2 regions of the Roseateles albus genome follow, and region 2 is predicted to be linked to the other one. Evidence: predicted binding sites of a transcription regulator. Region 2 holds the regulator's gene; the other holds the start of a gene.
What was found. The regulator LexA, encoded in region 2, represses DNA repair genes until DNA is damaged. The targets are predictions, from matches to a motif close to ACTGTATNNNNATACAGT.

Region 1: the regulator LexA is predicted to act here: its motif matches at 2,860-2,877, upstream of recA (recombinase RecA).

What each region holds. Positions count from the first base shown of each region.
Region 1 covers NZ_JAQQXT010000001.1:210,377-219,470, forward strand. Annotated here, with positions in the region: gene glgX (glycogen debranching protein GlgX) at 1-1,237, shown strand, start outside; gene malQ (4-alpha-glucanotransferase) at 1,248-2,765, shown strand; gene recA (recombinase RecA) at 2,916-3,962, shown strand; gene PRZ03_RS00880 (hypothetical protein) at 3,982-4,461, shown strand; gene recX (recombination regulator RecX) at 4,518-5,000, shown strand; gene PRZ03_RS00890 (DUF2889 domain-containing protein) at 5,172-5,774, shown strand; gene sucC (ADP-forming succinate--CoA ligase subunit beta) at 5,797-6,957, shown strand; gene sucD (succinate--CoA ligase subunit alpha) at 6,988-7,881, shown strand; gene PRZ03_RS00905 (TerC family protein) at 8,060-8,791, shown strand; gene PRZ03_RS00910 (serine/threonine-protein kinase) at 8,868-9,094, shown strand, end outside.
Region 2 covers NZ_JAQQXT010000016.1:79,494-88,587, reverse strand. Annotated here, with positions in the region: gene dapE (succinyl-diaminopimelate desuccinylase) at 1-424, shown strand, start outside; gene prmB (50S ribosomal protein L3 N(5)-glutamine methyltransferase) at 421-1,314, shown strand; gene PRZ03_RS20835 (ABC-F family ATP-binding cassette domain-containing protein) at 1,311-3,305, shown strand; gene PRZ03_RS20830 (DUF1304 domain-containing protein) at 3,307-3,666, opposite strand; gene PRZ03_RS20825 (MarR family winged helix-turn-helix transcriptional regulator) at 3,740-4,234, shown strand; gene PRZ03_RS20820 (organic hydroperoxide resistance protein) at 4,252-4,677, shown strand; gene PRZ03_RS20815 (asparaginase) at 4,695-5,642, opposite strand; gene lexA (transcriptional repressor LexA) at 5,742-6,473, shown strand; tRNA gene PRZ03_RS20805 (tRNA-Asp) at 6,669-6,745, opposite strand; tRNA gene PRZ03_RS20800 (tRNA-Glu) at 6,823-6,898, opposite strand; tRNA gene PRZ03_RS20795 (tRNA-Ala) at 6,956-7,031, opposite strand; tRNA gene PRZ03_RS20790 (tRNA-Asp) at 7,184-7,260, opposite strand; tRNA gene PRZ03_RS20785 (tRNA-Glu) at 7,345-7,420, opposite strand; tRNA gene PRZ03_RS20780 (tRNA-Ala) at 7,485-7,560, opposite strand; gene gltX (glutamate--tRNA ligase) at 7,640-9,043, opposite strand; gene PRZ03_RS20770 (O-succinylhomoserine sulfhydrylase) at 9,040-9,094, opposite strand, start outside.

The DNA of each region.
Region 1 (9,094 bases), on a different contig from region 2:
GTTCGGCCCGACCCTGAGCTTCAGGGGCTTGGACAACCGCAGCTATTACCGTCTGGTTGCCGATGACAAAAGCCGTTATGAAAATGTCAGCGCCTGCGGTAATACCGTCAACTGCGCCCATCCACGTGTCGCGCAGCTGGTGCTGGACTCGCTGCGCTACTGGGTCGGCGAGATGGGCGTCGACGGCTTCCGGTTTGATTTGGCCCCGGTGCTGGGCCGCACCCACCATGGCTTTGACCCGCAAGCGGCATTCTTTACCGCCTTGCGTCAGGACCCGCTGCTGGCCGGCGTGCATCTGATCTCGGAGCCCTGGGACGCCGGCCATGAGGGCTACCAGGTTGGGCGCTTCCCGGGCCGCTTTCTGGACTGGAATGACAAGTTCCGCGACGCGGTGCGCGGCTATTGGCTGCGCTCGGACAAGCCCAGTGTCGGTCGTGGCGAGCTGGCGCGGCGCTTCATGGCTTCCAGCGATCTGTTCCACCACGGCAGCCGCCGGCCCAGCGCCTCGGTCAATTTTGTCTCTGTGCATGATGGTTATGTCTTGGCCGATGTGGTGAGCTTCTCGACCAAGCACAACCACGCTAACGGCGAAAACAACCGCGATGGACGTGATGGTGAGCTGTGCGCCAATTTTGGGTTTGAGGGGCCGAGCGATGACGCCGCCATTCGCGCAACTCGCTTGCGCGTGCGCCGCGCCATGCTGGCCACGCTGCTGCTGGCCCAGGGTACGCCGATGCTGTGCGCCGGGGACGAGATCGGCAACAGCCAGGGCGGCAATAACAATGCCTATTGCCAGGACAACGCGACGACCTGGCTGAGCTGGGCCGAAGCTGAAGCAGATACGCAAGCTTTTGTCGCGCAGCTCTTGGCGCTGCGCCGCCAAGAGCCTTTGCTGCGCCATGACGCCTGGTTTGCCTCGGCCCGGGAAGACGTCGGCGACGCCGCCGCGCGCCTGCGCTGGTTCACGCCGGCGGGCCTAGAGATGCAGCAGCAAGACTGGTTTGATGCTTCCAGCCATGCTTTCGCGGCGCAGATGTTCGAGGCCGGCGCCAGCCAGCCGCGTCTGATGGTGGTGTTCAACCCCGAGCCTCAAGAGCTGGCCTTCAAACTCTGCGGCGGCGCCTGGCGCTTGGCGCTGGACAGCAGCGGCGTGCTGCCAGCCACGGATCAAATTTTCCACACAGGTCAGACAATGACCATCCCCGGGCGCAGCTTGCTTTTGCTGCGTCATGACTGAGAAAGCAACGATGAACCTCAATCAACGCTCCGCTGGTGTGCTCTTGCACATCACTTCCTTGCCCGGCCCGCATGGCATGGGCGACTTCGGTCCCGACGCTTATGCTTTTGTCGATTGGCTGCACAGCGCCGGCCAGAGCATCTGGCAGTTGCTGCCGACCACGCCGATCGGCCCCGGCGATTCGCCTTACCAAGGCGTATCGGCCTTTGCCGGCAGCCAGTGGATGGTGGCGTTTGAACCGCTGATCGCCAAAGGTTGGTTGGCGCCGCCGCATTTGCCCGCCGACGGCTTTAACGCACAAGTAGCCGATTACGGCCGCGTGCTGCCTTGGCGCGAGCAGCAGCTGCGCTTGGCATCGGCAGGCTTCTTCGCCAAGGCCAGCGCCGAGGACCGCGCGGCTTTTGCCGCCTGGTGCGAGGCCCAAAACGATTGGTTGGACGACTACGCGCTCTTCATGGCGATCCGCTCTCCGCTGAATGGTCTGCCCTGGTGGAGCTGGGCACCGGCCTTGGCGCGGCGCGAGCCTGAGGCCTTGGCCGCAGCGCGGCTCAGCCATGCCGACGAGTACCGCTTCTGGCAGTTTGTGCAATGGGCGTTTGACAGCCAGATCGGCGCGCTCAAGTCCTATGCCAATAGCAAGGGCGTGTCCATCATGGGCGACCTGCCTATCTTCGTCGCGCATGACAGTGCCGACTGCTGGTCGCGCCCCGAGCTTTATCACCTAGATGAGAACTTCCAGACCACGGTCGTGGCCGGCGTGCCACCCGATGCGATGTCGCTGGAAGGGCAGCGCTGGGGCAACCCTCTTTACCGCTGGGAGGCCATGGCGGCAGATAACTACAGCTGGTGGACGGCGCGCGTCAAACGTGCGCTGAGTCAGGCCGATGTGTTCCGCATTGACCATTTCCGGGGCTTTGCCGGCTATTACGAAATCCCGGCCAGCAGCCCCGATGCAAAGCAAGGCCAATGGATCACCGGCCCCGGCCAGGCCTTGTTCGACGCCATAGCGGCAGCGCTCGGCGCCTTGCCCATCGTCGCGGAAGACCTGGGCTTCATCACGCCGGATGTGCATGCGCTGCGCGACGGCTGCGGTTTTCCGGGTATGAAGATCTTGCAGTTCGGCTTTGGCGGCGACGCGACGCATGAGTTCTTGCCGCATATGTGGCCGCGCAACTGTGTGGTCTATACCGGCACCCATGACAACGACACCGTGCGTGGTTGGTGGGACAAGGCTGCGCCGCATGAGCGCGCCTATGCCGGCGCCTACCTGGCTTGCGGCGAGCAGGATGTGCACTGGGCGATGATTCGCGCCTGCTGCAATTCGGTCGCCAATTTGGCGGTGTTCCCGCTGCAAGATGTTTTGGGCCTGGGCGGTGAACACCGGATGAATGTGCCCGGCGTCTTGGGTGGCAACTGGAGCTGGCGCTTCACTTGGTCGATGTTGGGGGCCGAGCCGACCCGCGTGCTGGGTCTGATCTCGGCGGCCAGCGGGAGGGCGCCGATTGGCTTGCTGAAATTGCCAGCCTAAGCCAGGAGTTTTTCTGGATGTAGCTCACCCTATGAGCTACTGGCTTTGTACGATGGATGAACTTGCTGGTCTTTTGGCTGCAATCTCAAAAACTACTGTACAAAACCTCAGGTTGCGCCATAATTCGGCCAGCTCATTCAGGAGAACTTCATGGACGCCCCAGTCAAAACCGCCAACACCGTCAACCCAGAGAAGGCCAAGGCCTTGCAGGCCGCGCTCAGCCAAATCGAAAAGCAATTTGGCAAGGGCTCCATCATGCGCCTGGCCGATGGCGAGGTGATCGAGGACATTCAGGTCGTCTCTACCGGCTCTCTGGGCCTGGACATCGCGCTGGGCGTTGGCGGCCTGCCGCGCGGCCGGGTGGTCGAGATTTACGGCCCAGAATCCTCGGGCAAGACCACGCTGACGCTGCAGGTGATCGCCGAGATGCAAAAGCTCAGCGGCGTTTGCGCCTTCATTGATGCCGAGCATGCGCTGGACATTCAATATGCGCAAAAGCTTGGCGTCAATCTGCAAGACCTGTTGATCAGCCAGCCCGATACCGGCGAGCAGGCGCTCGAGATCGTCGACGCGCTGGTGCGCTCCGGCGCGGTCGACCTGATCGTCGTCGACTCGGTCGCGGCCTTGACGCCCAAGGCCGAGTTGGAAGGTGAAATGGGCGACTCCTTGCCCGGCTTGCAAGCCCGTTTGATGAGCCAGGCGCTGCGCAAGCTGACCGCCACCATCAAGAAGGCCAATTGCATGGTCATCTTCATTAACCAGATCCGCATGAAGATCGGCGTGATGTTCGGCAGCCCCGAGACCACTACCGGCGGTAACGCGCTGAAGTTCTACGCCTCGGTGCGCTTGGACATCCGCCGCATCGGCTCGATCAAGAAGGGCGATGAAGTGATCGGCAGCGAAACCAAGGTCAAGGTGGTCAAGAACAAGGTCGCGCCGCCGTTCAAGACCGCCGAATTCGACATTCTTTACGGCGAAGGCATCAGCCGCGAAGGCGAGATCATCGATATGGGTGTGATCGCCAAGGTGGTCGAAAAGTCCGGCTCCTGGTATGCCTATAACGGCGAAAAGATCGGCCAAGGCAAGGACAATGCGCGCGAATTCCTGCGCGAGAACCCCGATATCGCGCATGAAATCGAGAACAAGGTGCGCGACTCGCTGGGCGTGCCCCTGTTGGCAGGCACGGCCGCTGCTTGAGCTTCGTAAGGCACCGAGCATGAGCGGTCCAGCCGCCGATCTGAATCTGGTGCAGCGCTTTTGGGCGCTGTACCAAGCGCGCGAATGGGCCGCCGCGCAAGCCTTGCTGCATCCGGAAGCCTGTTGCCAATGGTGGGCGACGTCTGAGCGCTTCGAGGGCGCTGTGGCCATCGTCCATGTCAATGCCGTCTACCCCGAGGGCTGGACGATTCATCTGCTGGAGTTGAATGCGCTGGGCGCTGCGGGGCAAGCGTCGGCGTCAGCGGACGCGCAGTCGCGCCGGCGCGTGCACAGCTTGGTGCGGGTTGATCATGGCGCTCAGTCTTTCTACGCCAATAGTTTCTTTGGCATTGAGCGAGACTTGATCGTCAGCATTGACGAGTATTGGTCGGATACGCAGGCGGCTCCTGCTTGGCGGCAGAACGGCAGCTTGCCGGGTTTGATTCCAATGGCAGTAGATCAGCGGCAGGGCCTGTCGCTGCAAGTCGCTGCGTCCTGATAGAACTGAAGTGGCCCCGCCTTGCTGCGGGCCCGCCATGCGCTGCGCAAACAGAAATGAAACCGCTGTCCTTGAAAATGCGCGCCATTTCCCTGCTGTCCCAGCGCGAGCACAGCCGAGTCGAGCTTCGCCGCAAGCTACAGAACATTCAGCGCAAAGCTGCTCCGGCCGCTGAAGGCGAGCCGAGCCTTGTAATGGATGCCCAGGCCGAACTCGACTTGTTGCTGGACTGGCTGCAGGCTCAAGGCTATCTGAGCGATCAGCGCTTTGTCGAGTCCCGGGTGCATGCGCGAGCCTCGCGTTATGGCAACCTGCGTATCAAGCAAGAGTTGGCTCAACATGGGCTGAGCCTGAGTGCCGAGGCAATGTCCGAGCTCAAGGCGGCCGAGCTTGAGCGCGCCAAAATCATCTACTTACGCAAATTCGGAGCCCATGCGCCGCCTGACGCAGCGGCCAAGGCCAAGCAGATCCGCTTCATGACGGCGCGCGGCTTCAGCCCCGAAACGATTCGAAAGCTGCTGCGTTGGGACGACGATTGATGCTTGTCCAGCCTCACAACATCGCGCAAAAAGCCAGGGTTCATGCCCGTCTTGACAGTTTCGCGAAAGCCTTGCGGCGGCGCAGCATGCTACATTGTGAGCCTACACATGTCCCTGCCTGCCGACCATTTGGGCCGCAGGCAGTGTTTTGTGTGAAGCCGTTTTCAAGACATGCCCCTATCCAATCCTTTCGCCGAGCGCCGTTTGATGCATCGCCGCGCCATTGATGTGCAGGTGTTCGCGCGCGCCGACGGCTTGTATGACGTCGACGCCGAGTTGACGGATACCAAGACGCGCGACATGGCGGTCGCCGGCGGCACACGCTTGGCGGGCGAACCCATCCACGCGATGCAGTTGCGCCTGGTGGTGGACGACAAGACCAATATTCTGGAAGCTGGCTCACAAACCAGCTGGATGCCTTACCCCGGCGCTTGTGACCAGCATGGCGACGCCTACGCGGCTTTGGTCGGACTCAATTTGATGCAGGGCTTCAGACTCGGTGTCAAAGAGCGTTTGGCGGGCATCAAAGGTTGTACTCACCTGACCGAAATGTGCCAGGTGCTGCCGTCCGCCGTGATTCAGGCCTTTGCCGGCATCGTGCTCGACACACGCGAAGGCAGCGCCGACGGCCAGGCCCCGTTCCAACTCAATCGTTGTCACGCACTTCGCATTGACGGGCCAACGGTGCAAACTCATTACCCTCGCTGGTTTCGCAGCGTCTCGGCCCTGACGGCCTTGCCCGCTGCGATGCCCGCTTTCACCTCCTCTTCCTGACCTTTCCAAAAGCGAGACCCCTATGAAGATTCACGAGTACCAGGCCAAGGAAATCCTGCGCCAATTCGGCGTGCCTGTGCCGCGTGGCATTCCTGCCTTCACGGTGCAAGAAGCGGTCGAAGCCGCACAGAAGTTGGGCGGCCCGGTCTGGGTCGTGAAGGCGCAGATCCACGCCGGCGGCCGCGGCAAGGGCGGCGGCGTCAAGCTAGGTCGCACGCTGGAAGACGTCAAGGCACTGTCCGAGCAGATCCTGGGCATGCAACTGGTCACGCACCAGACCGGCCCTGTCGGCCAGAAGGTTCGCCGCCTGTACATCGAAGACGGTGCCGACATCAAGAATGAGCTCTACGTCTCGCTGGTCACCGACCGCGGCACGCAGAAGGTCGCCTTCATCGCTTCAAGCGAAGGCGGCATGGACATTGAGGAAGTGGCTCATTCCACGCCCGAGAAAATCATCACTGAGATGGTCGACCCGCTGGCCGGCCTGACCGAAGCGCAGTCGCGCAAGATCGCCGCCGCTATCGGCCTGACCGGCGCTTCGATCGACCAAGCCGTCGATATCTTCGCCAAGCTCTACAAGTGCTTCATGGAGACCGACGCGTCGCTGGTCGAGATCAACCCGCTGAACTGCGACTCCAAGGGCAATCTGATCGCCCTGGACGCCAAGTTCAATTTCGACGCCAACGCCTTGTTCCGTCATCCGGAAGTCGTCGCTTACCGCGACCTGGACGAAGAGGATCCGGCCGAAGTCGAAGCGTCCAAGTTTGACTTGGCCTATATCTCGCTCGACGGCAATATTGGCTGCTTGGTGAACGGTGCCGGTCTGGCCATGGCCACCATGGACACCATCAAGTTGTTCGGCGGCGAGCCGGCCAACTTCCTGGACGTGGGCGGCGGCGCCACGGCCGAGAAGGTCACCGAAGCCTTCAAGATCATGCTGAAGAACCCGGACGTCAAGGGCATCCTGGTCAATATCTTCGGCGGCATCATGAAGTGCGACACCATCGCTGAAGGCGTGATCACCGCCTGCAAGGCCGTGAACCTGTCCGTGCCGCTGGTGGTGCGCATGAAGGGCACCAACGAAGACCTGGGCAAGAAGATGCTGGCCGAATCCGGCCTGCCCATCATCGCCGCCGATTCGATGGCCGAAGCCGCGACGAAGATCGTCGCCGCCGTTGCTTAATCTGGCTTAGGCCCACAAGGATAAGAAATCATGTCGATCTACATCAATAAAGACACCAAGGTCATCACCCAAGGCATCACGGGCAAGACCGGTCAATTCCACACCCGCGGCTGCCGCGATTACGCCAACGGCAAGAATTGCTTCGTCGCCGGCGTGAACCCCAAGAAGGCCGGTGAGGACTTCGAAGGCATCCCGATTTACGCCAATGTGACCGAAGCCGCACAAGCCACCGGCGCCACCGTGTCGGTGATCTATGTGCCGCCTGCCGGCGCAGCAGCTGCGATCTGGGAAGCTGTCGAAGCCGACTTGGACTTGGCCATCTGCATCACCGAAGGCATCCCCGTCCGCGACATGCTGATGATCCGCAACCGGATGCGCGCCAAGGAAGCCGCCGGCGGCAAGCGCACTTTGTTGCTTGGACCTAACTGCCCAGGCCTGATCACCCCGGACGAAATCAAGATCGGCATCATGCCCGGCCACATCCACCGCAAGGGTCGGATCGGCGTCGTTTCGCGCTCCGGCACGCTGACCTATGAAGCAGTGGCTCAGCTGACCGAAATCGGCCTGGGCCAGTCCAGCGCCGTCGGCATCGGTGGCGACCCGATCAATGGTCTGAAGCACATCGATGTGATGAAGGCCTTCAATGACGACCCGGACACCGACGCCGTCATCATGATCGGCGAAATCGGCGGCCCGGACGAGGCCGAAGCCGCGCGCTGGTGCAAAGACAATATGAAGAAGCCTATCGTTGGCTTTATCGCCGGTGTTACAGCACCTGCGGGCAAGCGCATGGGTCATGCCGGTGCCTTGATCTCCGGTGGCGATGACACGGCGGACGCCAAGCTCGCGATCATGGAAGCCTGCGGCTTCACGGTCACGCGCAACCCGTCGGAAATGGCCAAGCTGCTGAAGGGCTTGCTGTAAAGCAGTAGATGATTCTGTGCCAGCCGGGGCGGAGTACCGGCCGGCCAGACGCGCATCATTCAAAAAGGGGCATTCGCCCCTTTTTCCATTCTTAAGCTCGCACTTGCGCTGCTTCGTTATAGTCGGCGGCTGTCAAGACCGCTGAAACTGACAACCCAGGCTACGGCCCCTTTTATTGATGGATACCCTTTTAAGTCCCGAGTTCTGGTTGGCCGTCGGTCAGATCATCATGATCGACATCTTGCTCGGCGGCGACAACGCCGTTGTGATCGCCTTGGCTTGCCGCAAGTTGCCGGCTGCCCAGCGCACCAAGGGCATCATCTGGGGCACGGCCGGCGCAATTGTTTTGCGTGTGCTGCTGATTTTCTTCGCGCTGACCCTGCTGCAAGTGCCCTATCTCAAGATCGTCGGCGGCCTGCTCTTGGTTTGGATAGGCATCAAGTTGCTCGTGCCCGAAAACGAGGAAGAGCATGCTCAGATTCAGGCCAGTGACAAGCTGTGGGCGGCGGTCAAGACCGTCATCGTGGCCGATTTTGTGATGAGCTTGGACAATGTGATCGCGATCGCCGGCGCGGCCCAAGGCGCGGGTGGCGACCACCAAATGCCGCTGGTGATTTTCGGTCTCCTGGTGTCGATTCCCATCATCGTCTGGGGCAGCCAGTTGGTGATCAAGCTGATGGATCGCTTCCCGGTGGTCATCACCGTAGGCGCGATGCTCTTGGGCTGGATCGCCGGTACGATGATTGTTGGCGATCCGGCTTTGAAGGCTTGGGTGCCGACTCAGCCGGGTGAACAAGCTGGCAGCGCCATGGTTGTGCCGGCGTGGCATTACGGCTGCGGAATTGTTGGCGCCTTGTTAGTGCTGGCTGCGGGCAAAGTATTGGCGGCTCGAAGCAAAAAAACAGACTAGGCAAAAGGGCGCACGAATGATGGGCTTCTGGCGGCGAATTCTCGGTAAATCAAGCTCTCCGGCGGGGGGCGAATCGATGCTGTCAGCCGCCGATGGGGCATCCGTTTTAGCTGTTCAAGCCACCAAGGTGGCCGTCGGCCTGCAGGGTTACGAGTTGCAGCGCGAACTCGGTCGGGGCGCGATGGCGGTGGTTCACTTGGCCCGCCAGCTCAGTAACGGCCAACTGGTCGCTATCAAGCGCCTGTCGCTGCAGCGCGAATTTGCAGCCGAAGACTTGGTCGATGTACGCCAGCGCTTCATGCG
Region 2 (9,094 bases):
TATCAGCGCCGGCAGCGGAGCGACGAATGTGATCCCGGGCGAGATGGTGCTGGACTTCAATTTCCGCTTCTCGACCGAGTCGACACCAGAAGGCTTGAAGGCCCGCGTATTGGCGCTGCTGGAGCGCCACGGCCTCGAATACGCACTGGACTGGACGCTGGGCGGCGAGCCGTTTTTGACGCCGGTCGGCAGCTTGAGCGAGGCCGTCTGCGCCGCGATTCGCCAAGAGACCGGCCTCACGGCCCAACTCTCCACCACCGGCGGCACCTCGGACGGGCGATTCATCGCCAAGATCTGCCCCCAGGTGATCGAGTTTGGGCCCATCAACGCCAGCATCCACAAGATCGACGAGTACCTGCCCGCCGACAGCCTGGATCCCTTGAAAAATATTTACCGCTTGACGCTGGAGAACCTACTGCTGTGAAGCTGATTGACTGTATTGAACAAAGCGCCGCCCGCTTGACCGAAGCGGGCGTTTCGTTTGGGCATGGCACAACGAATGCCTTTGATGAAGCCGCCTGGCTGGTGCTGTGGAGCTGCGGCTTCCCGCTCGACAGCCTGGACGAGCATGAGCAAATCGAGGTGAGCCCTGAAAGCTTGGCCAAAATTGAGGCCTTGCTCGAGCAGCGCATCACCACCCGCAAGCCCGCCGCCTATTTGACCCAGGAAGCATGGCTGCAGGGCGTGCCCTTCTATATCGACGAGCGAGCCATCGTGCCGCGCAGCCTGATTGCCGAGTTGATCGCCGATGAGGCGATCGATTCCTGGTTGTCAGACCAGACCCGTCGCGTGTTGGACCTCTGCACCGGCAACGGCTCGCTGGCCGTGCTGGCCGCGATGGCTTGGCCCGAATTGCAGGTCGACGCGATCGACCTCAGCGCGGATGCTCTTGCGGTCGCGCGCATCAACGTCGACAAGCATGGGCTTGGCGAGCGCATCCGCTTGCTGCAAGGCGACGGCTTCGCGCCGGTGGCCGCCGAAGCTGCGCGTTATGACCTGATTTTGTGCAATCCGCCCTATGTCAACGCGGATGCTATGAGCACGCTGCCCGCCGAGTACCGCGCCGAGCCCGAGCTGGCCCTGGCGGGCGGCGCGGACGGCATGGATTTTGTGCGCCGCTTGCTCAGTCAAGCCGCCGAGCATTTGACCGAGAACGGTCTGCTGGTGCTGGAAATCGGCAATGAGTGCGAATATTTTTACGCTGCCTTCCCGCAGCTTGAAGTGGCCTGGATGGCAACATCGGCCGGAGACTATCAAGTGTTAATCGTTACCCCTGCAGCATTGAGAAAAGAAAAGGCCCTACTCGCATCATGATCACGCTACGCAATATCACGCTGCGGCGCGGCACCAAGGTCGTCCTCGACGACGCCTCCGTCACCCTGCAACCGGGTGAAAAAATCGGCCTGGTCGGGCGCAACGGCGCCGGCAAATCCAGCCTCTTTGCGATGCTGACCAACCGACTGCAAAACGACAAGGGCGAGGTCGATATCCCGCGTCAATGGGCGGTCGGCGAAGTTGCGCAGGACATGCCGGAGACCGAAATGCCGGCCACCGACTATGTGCTGGAAGGTGACCGCCGCCTGATGGAAGCCCGCATGGCATTGGACGCGGCCGAAGCCGCCGAAGACGGCCACGCGATGGCCGATGCCCACGCCATGCTCAGCGACGCTGGCGCCTTTGACGCCCGCCCGCGTGCGCAAGCGCTGCTGATGGGCCTGGGTTTCAAGGGCGCGCAAGTTGACGCCCCAGTGAACAGCTTCTCGGGCGGCTGGCGCATGCGCTTGCAGCTCGCCCGTGCGCTGATGTGCCCGGCAGAGCTGATGCTGCTGGACGAGCCGACCAACCACTTGGACTTGGACGCCTTGGTGTGGCTGGAAGCCTGGTTGATGCGCTACGAAGGCACGCTGATCGTGATCAGCCATGACCGCGAATTCCTCGACGCGATCACGAAAGTAACCCTGCATCTGGACGAAGCCAAGCTGATGCGCTACGGCGGCAACTACACCGCCTTTGAGTCGATGCGCGCCGAGCGCATGGTCTTGCAGGCGGCAGCGTTTGGCAAGCAGCAAGACCGCATTGAGCATTTGCAGAAGTTCATCGACCGCTTCAAGGCCAAGGCCAGCAAGGCCAAGCAGGCGCAAAGCCGGGTCAAGGCGCTGGAGCGTATGGAGCGCTTGGCGCCTGTCTTGGCTTCGGCCGATTTTTCGTTCGAGTTCCGCGAGCCGCTGAACCTGCCCAATCCGATGTTGATGTTTGACGAAGTCGCCTGCGGCTACGACACCGACGAAGGCGAGAACGTGATCGTGCGCGGCATCAACCGCTCGGTCCTCGCGGGCCAGCGCATCGGCATCTTGGGTGCCAACGGCCAGGGCAAGTCGACCTTGGTGAAGACCGTCGCCCGCGCGCAGCGCGCGATGGGCGGCATGATCACCGAAGGCAAGGGCCTGACGATTGGCTACTTTGCCCAGCAGGAAATGGACGTCTTGCGCCCCGATGAAGGCCCGCTCTCGCACATGGTGCGCTTGGCCAAGGACATGGCGGCCAACGGCGGGACCGGCGCGCGCGAGCAGGAGTTGCGCGACTTTTTGGGCCAGTTCCGCTTTGTCGGCGCGATGGTGAATCAAGAGGTCGGCAGCCTCTCGGGCGGTGAGAAAGCGCGCCTCGTGCTGGCCATGCTGGTCTGGCAGCGCCCCAACCTCTTGCTTCTGGACGAACCAACCAACCATCTGGACTTGAACACGCGTGAGGCGCTGTCGATGGCGCTGAACGAGTTCGAAGGCACGGTGATGCTGGTCAGCCATGACCGCGCCTTGCTGCGTGAGGTTTGCGACGAGTTCTGGCTGGTGGCCAAGGGCGTGGTGGCACCGTTTGACGGCGATCTGGACGACTACCAAAAGTGGCTGCTGGATCAATCCAAGGAGGCCGCCAAGGCCGCCAAAGAAGCCGCCAAGGCTGCGGCCAAGAACTTTGGCAAACAAACCGCCAAGCCCGTCGCGGCTGTTGCCGCTGCGCCAGTAGCCGCAGCCGCGCCAACAGACCGCAAGATCAGCGGGCAGGCCCGCCAAAAACTGGCCGAACAGACCAAACCGCTGCGCCGCGAAATGGACGCTATCGACGCCACGTTGAACAAGCTGGCGGACGAACGCACGGCGGTCGAAGCGCAACTCGGCGCGGGCAACGCTTCACCGTCGCAAATTGCTGAGTCCGGCCGGCGCCTCAAGGCGATTCACGACGAACTCGCAGCTGCCGAGCTGCGCTGGCTGGAGCTCAGCGCCGAGGTCGACGCTCTCCACGCCGCGAACTAAGTCAGGCGCTCAGCAGCACGGCCGCCACTCCCAAGGCGGCCGGCAGCGCCTGGATGAAAGCAATCTTGCGGCTGACGGTGGCGGCGCCAAACAGGCCCGCTACCACCACACAACCCAAGAAGAACAACTGCACCGCATGGCCGGCAGCGCCCAAGCTCAAACCCCAGAGCAGGCCCGCGGCGAGGAAGCCGTTGTACAGCCCCTGATTAGCGGCCAGCGCCTTGCTGGCCTGGGCAAATTCGGGCGTCAGCCTGAAGGTCTTCAGCCCCAGCGGCTTGGTCCACAGAAACATCTCCAGCACCAAAAAATAGATGTGCAGGCCAGCCACCAGGGCCAGCAAAGCGTTTGCGATCAGCGTCATCATCGAGACTCTCTCCGTTTGCAAATAACCACTTAGATTGCATGCAATTGAATTGCACCCTACATTACATCCCATGCCTAGTCGAAAAGCCATTTCAGCAGTAGCGAGGTCCAGTGCCGACGAATGGCTGCACCTGGACCGGCAACTCTGCTTTGCGCTTTATGCCAGTTCTTTGGCAATGACCAAGCAATACAAACCCTTGCTTGCGGCGCTTGGGCTCACGTACCCGCAGTACTTGGTGATGTTGCTGCTCTGGGAGTCGGATGGCGTCAGCGTTTCAAACCTTGGGCAACGCCTGTCGCTCGATTCCGGCACCCTAACGCCCTTGCTCAAACGCCTCGAAAACAATGGCTTGATCAATCGACGACGCGCTCTTGACGATGAGCGCCGGGTCGATATTTTCCTGAGTGAAGCAGGTAACGCGCTACGCGTGCGAGCCCGCCAGATTCCGCCACAAATGGCCTGCGCGACCGCCTGCACGCTTGAAGAGCTCCAATCACTGACGCAGCGCCTGCATCAGCTGCGCCAGCAGCTCAATAACTCCCCCGTTCCTTCCCTCAAACCTTGAAGAAAGACTTCAGCAAAATGGCACTCGAAAAAGTTCTCTACACCGCCCACGCAACTTCCACCGGTGGCCGCGAAGGCACCTCGGCAACCCCGGACGGCGCGCTCAGCGTCACCTTGTCGACCCCCAAAGAACTGGGCGGCGCAGGTGGCCCTGGCACCAATCCGGAGCAGTTGTTTGCGGCGGGCTATTCGGCCTGTTTCATTGGCGCGATGAAGGCCGTAGCGGGCAAGACGAAGACGGCCCTGCCGGCGGATCTTTCCATCACCGCCGATGTGGGCATTGGCCCAATTCCAACCGGCTTCAGCATCCAGGTGGCCTTGCATATCAGCCTGCCCGGCATGGAGCGTGAAGCAGCAGAACAGTTGGTCCAAGCTGCCCACCAAGTCTGCCCCTACTCCAACGCCACGCGCGGCAATATCGACGTGACCTTGACAGTGGTCTAAGACTCGATGGCGGCCAGTCAGCCGGCCGCCATCAGCCTGAGCAGCAACTCGACCCGGGCCTTGACCGGGCTAAGCGCACCGGCGCTGGGCAAGGCGTCTGCGGACTCGGTCACCGGGCCGGCATCACAGCGAGTGCTGCGCAGCACGGCCACCCCCCGTGCCTGGGCTGCGCGCAAGGCGGCGTCCAATTTCAGCGACAGACTGCCATTGCCGGTGCCTGCTACCACCAGCCCATTCACGCCGGAATTGACCAGCGCATCGACCATCGCACCATCAGCGCCGGCGTAGTTCAGCAAAACTTCCACGCGGGGCCAGTTCGCTGCTGCGGCACTGACAAGGCTCAGCCCAAAGGGCGGCTGTCCGGCTTCAAGCGCGCCCAGCCATCGCACCGCGCCCTCTTCCACCACTGCCAGCCGCGCGCCATCGACCGAAGCGAAAGCATCCACCCGGTAGCTGTGAATCTTGCGCACTTGAGCGGCCGAATGCACGGCACCCGCAAAAACGACCAGCACGCCATGCGCTTGAGGGTCAAGTGCGACATTGACGGCATCCAGCAAATTCTGCGGACCGTCGGTTTGCAGCGCTGTCGCAGGCCGCATCGCAGCGGTCAGCACCAAGGGCTTGCTAGGTGCCAATACGCGATGCAAAAAGTAAGCGGTTTCCTCCAAGGTGTCGGTACCGTGGGTGATGACGATGCCTGCAACTTCGGGCCTGGCCAGATGCGCTGCCACGCGTACAGCGAGCTTTTGCCATGTCGCAAAGTCCATGTCCTTGCTGTCTAGTTGGGCAACTTGCTCGGTTTCTAGCCGCCGTCGCCCCAAAGGCGGAATAGCCTGCACCAATTCTGCAACGCCCAACTGCGCCGCCTGATAGCCGACGTTGTCGGCTGCATCTTGCGCTGTGCCGGCAATCGTGCCGCCGGTGCCCAATATCACCACCAAATCCGCACGGTTTGTTTGGGACAAACCACTGATCAGTTCATTTGTGTTTTGCAATTTTCGTCAACCTGGATGAAAATACAGTTACTGGATATATATTCAGGCCAGCAATAAAAGAGGACTTCCATGGATGTCAGCCCCAAACTCACCGCCCGCCAGCAGCAAATCCTCGACTTGGTACGCAGCGCCATTGAAAGCACCGGTGCGCCGCCAACCCGAGCCGAAATTGCACGAGAGTTAGGATTTCGCTCCGCCAATGCCGCCGAAGAACATCTGCAAGCCCTTGCCCGCAAAGGCGTGATCGAATTGGTCGGCGGCACCTCGAGAGGCATCAGGCTGAAGTCTGACACATTACGCGCCTTGAACGAGGCTCGGGACGCGAGAGACGGCCGCAAGGCTCCCGAATCAGAGTCAAAACAGCGATCGTTTGGCACTCAATTCAGCCTGCCTTTGGCGAGTTTGGCGCAGCTCACCTTGCCGCTGGTAGGCCGGGTAGCGGCAGGCCAGCCCATCCTGGCACAAGAACATATTGAACAAAGTTATACCGTTGAAGCGAATATGTTCGCTCGCCAACCGGATTTCTTGCTCAAGGTGCGGGGCATGAGCATGAAAGACATTGGCATCATGGACGGCGACTTGCTCGCCGTCCAGAAGATCAGTGAAGCCAGCAATGGCCAAATCGTGGTGGCCCGTATTGGCGACGAAGTCACGGTGAAACGTTTTAAGCGCAGCCGCAGCGGTATTGAGCTCTTGCCAGAGAACCCTGAGTTCTCACCCATTCTCATCAAGTCCGGCGACGAGAGTTTCTCGCTTGAGGGCTTGGCGGTGGGATTGATAAGAAATCAGATGTTTCTCTGAACTATCGTGAAGCTGAGTTTGACTTGCAGACAAACTCGGCTTCTATTGACTGAGATATCTTATTGGCTGAGATATCTTATTGGCTGAGATATCTTGCTGTACATCCAAAATGATGCAGCACTGGCTATAGGATGCCTAAGCTGTACCAGTAAAAGAAAAAGCCCCGGAAACAAATGTTTCCGGGGCTTTCAATATTGGCGGAGTGGACGGGACTCGAACCCGCGACCCCCGGCGTGACAGGCCGGTATTCTAACCAACTGAACTACCACTCCAAATGCATTGAATTGCTTCAGCGCATCGAACAAAATTTGTATTCATCTTTGCGACGAATACCAAGCATTGTCAAACTTGGCGTCCCCTAGGGGATTCGAACCCCTGTAGTCACCGTGAAAGGGTGGTGTCCTAGGCCTCTAGACGAAGGGGACTAAACCTTCAAATTTTAATCACCTGAACTGCGCGCCTGCCACTCGCCCTAAAGCAAATGGTGGAGATAAACGGGATCGAACCGTTGACCTCTTGCATGCCATGCAAGCGCTCTCCCAGCTGAGCTATACCCCCAAATTCCGGGCATCGCGCTGTTCAAGCTTGATTATTCAATACTGCACTACTCAAAAACAAGCGGCCAATATCTTGGCCGCTTTTAGCGATACCTAACAGCAAATACTTCGCTGCTTCAAACCAATTCAGCATCTTGCTGAACGTCACAATTTTGGCGGAGTGGACGGGACTCGAACCCGCGACCCCCGGCGTGACAGGCCGGTATTCTAACCAACTGAACTACCACTCCATGCATATAAGTGTATCACATATATACTTAACAAATTTGTAGTTGTTTTGAAATTTTCAAACAACTACCAAGCTTTGTAAAACTTGGCGTCCCCTAGGGGATTCGAACCCCTGTAGTCACCGTGAAAGGGTGGTGTCCTAGGCCTCTAGACGAAGGGGACTAAACCTTCTAACTTCCTGAACTGCGCGCCATCCAAATAGTATCAACATTATACCGATAATATTTGGTGGAGATAAACGGGATCGAACCGTTGACCTCTTGCATGCCATGCAAGCGCTCTCCCAGCTGAGCTATACCCCCTTAAAACTTCCAAAACCTTGAATTCCAAGGCCTTGTCGTTTCGCGCTGTTCAAGCAAGACGTAGATTGTAGTACGAATTTTATGAGTTGCGCAAGCGTTCGATCACAATTTCTTTTGGAAACAGTGCCAACACAGCATCAACGCTCGGGGTTTGCACCCGTCCGCACACCAATGCCCGCACCGGCATCGCCAAAAGCGGCATCTTCAGACCATGCGCGGCGACGGTTTCCTTGATCGCAGCGGCAATGGCGACCTTGTTCCAGTCAATCTCCGCAAACTTAGCGGCCAAGGCTTGCAGCGCTGGTTTTACCGTTTCGGTGACATGCGCCGCCAAATCTTCAGCGCTGGGCTGGACCGGCGCGAAGTACATGCTCAGCCAGTCCGCCAATGCGACCGTGGTCGCGCAGCGGTCTTTGAAGAGCGCGCACATGGGAACCAAGGCCTCAGCATCGACATTCAGGCCACGCTTTAGTAATTGAGCAGCTACCAGAACGGCCAATCGCTCGTCATCGGCTTGCTTGATGTACTGGCTGTTCACCCATTCCAGCTTGGCCGGATCCCATTGCGCCGGACTCTTGCTCAGGTGCGTGCCGTCAAACCACGACACCAGTTGCTCGCGCGAGAACAACTCTTCATCACCGTGACTCCAACCCAGGCGCGACAGGTAATTCAACATTGCCTCGGGCAGATAGCCCGCATCTTCGTAAGCAGTCACGCTGACAGCGCCACGACGCTTGGACAGCTTCTGGCCGTCGTCACCCAGAATCACCGGCACATGACCGAAACGCGGCAATGGTGCACCGAGTGCGTTGAAGATATTGATCTGCCAGGGCGTGTTGTTGACATGCTCATCGCCGCGGAAGACATGGCTGATGGCCATGTCCCAATCGTCGACCACGACGCAGAAGTTATAGGTCGGCACGCCATCCGGGCGCACGATGATCAGGTCATCGATCTCGCGGTTATTGATGGTGATCGGACCTTTGACCACATCATCCCAAGTCACATCGCCCTCAAGCGGATTCTTGAAACGCACAACCGCTTGCACGCCTTCGGGTGCTGCAGGCAAGACCTTGCCCGGCTCCGGCCGCCAGCGACGGTCGTAATGCGTTTTTTCACCGCGTGCGCGTTGGGCCTCACGCATCTCGTCGAGTTCGGCCGGCGAGCAATAGCAGCGGTAGGCCTTGCCTTCAGCAATCAACTGTTCCACCACGGCGCTATAGCGCTCCAGGCGCTGCATTTGATAGATCGGACCTTCGTCATAGTCCAGACCCAGCCATTTCATCGAGGCAAGGATCTGCTCGACCGAGTCCTGGGTCGAGCGTGCCACGTCGGTGTCTTCGATGCGCAGCACAAACTTGCCGCCAAAGTGGCGCGCAAAAGCCCAGGAATACAGGGCCGTGCGGGCCGTACCCAGGTGCAAGAAGCCGGTGGGCGATGGCGCGATACGCGTGCGGATGGGAGTGTTTGAATTCAGGCTCATAGGGCGGTCAAGGTAGAAAGTCCACGCAGCAAATCGTCGGTGATGTCGTCC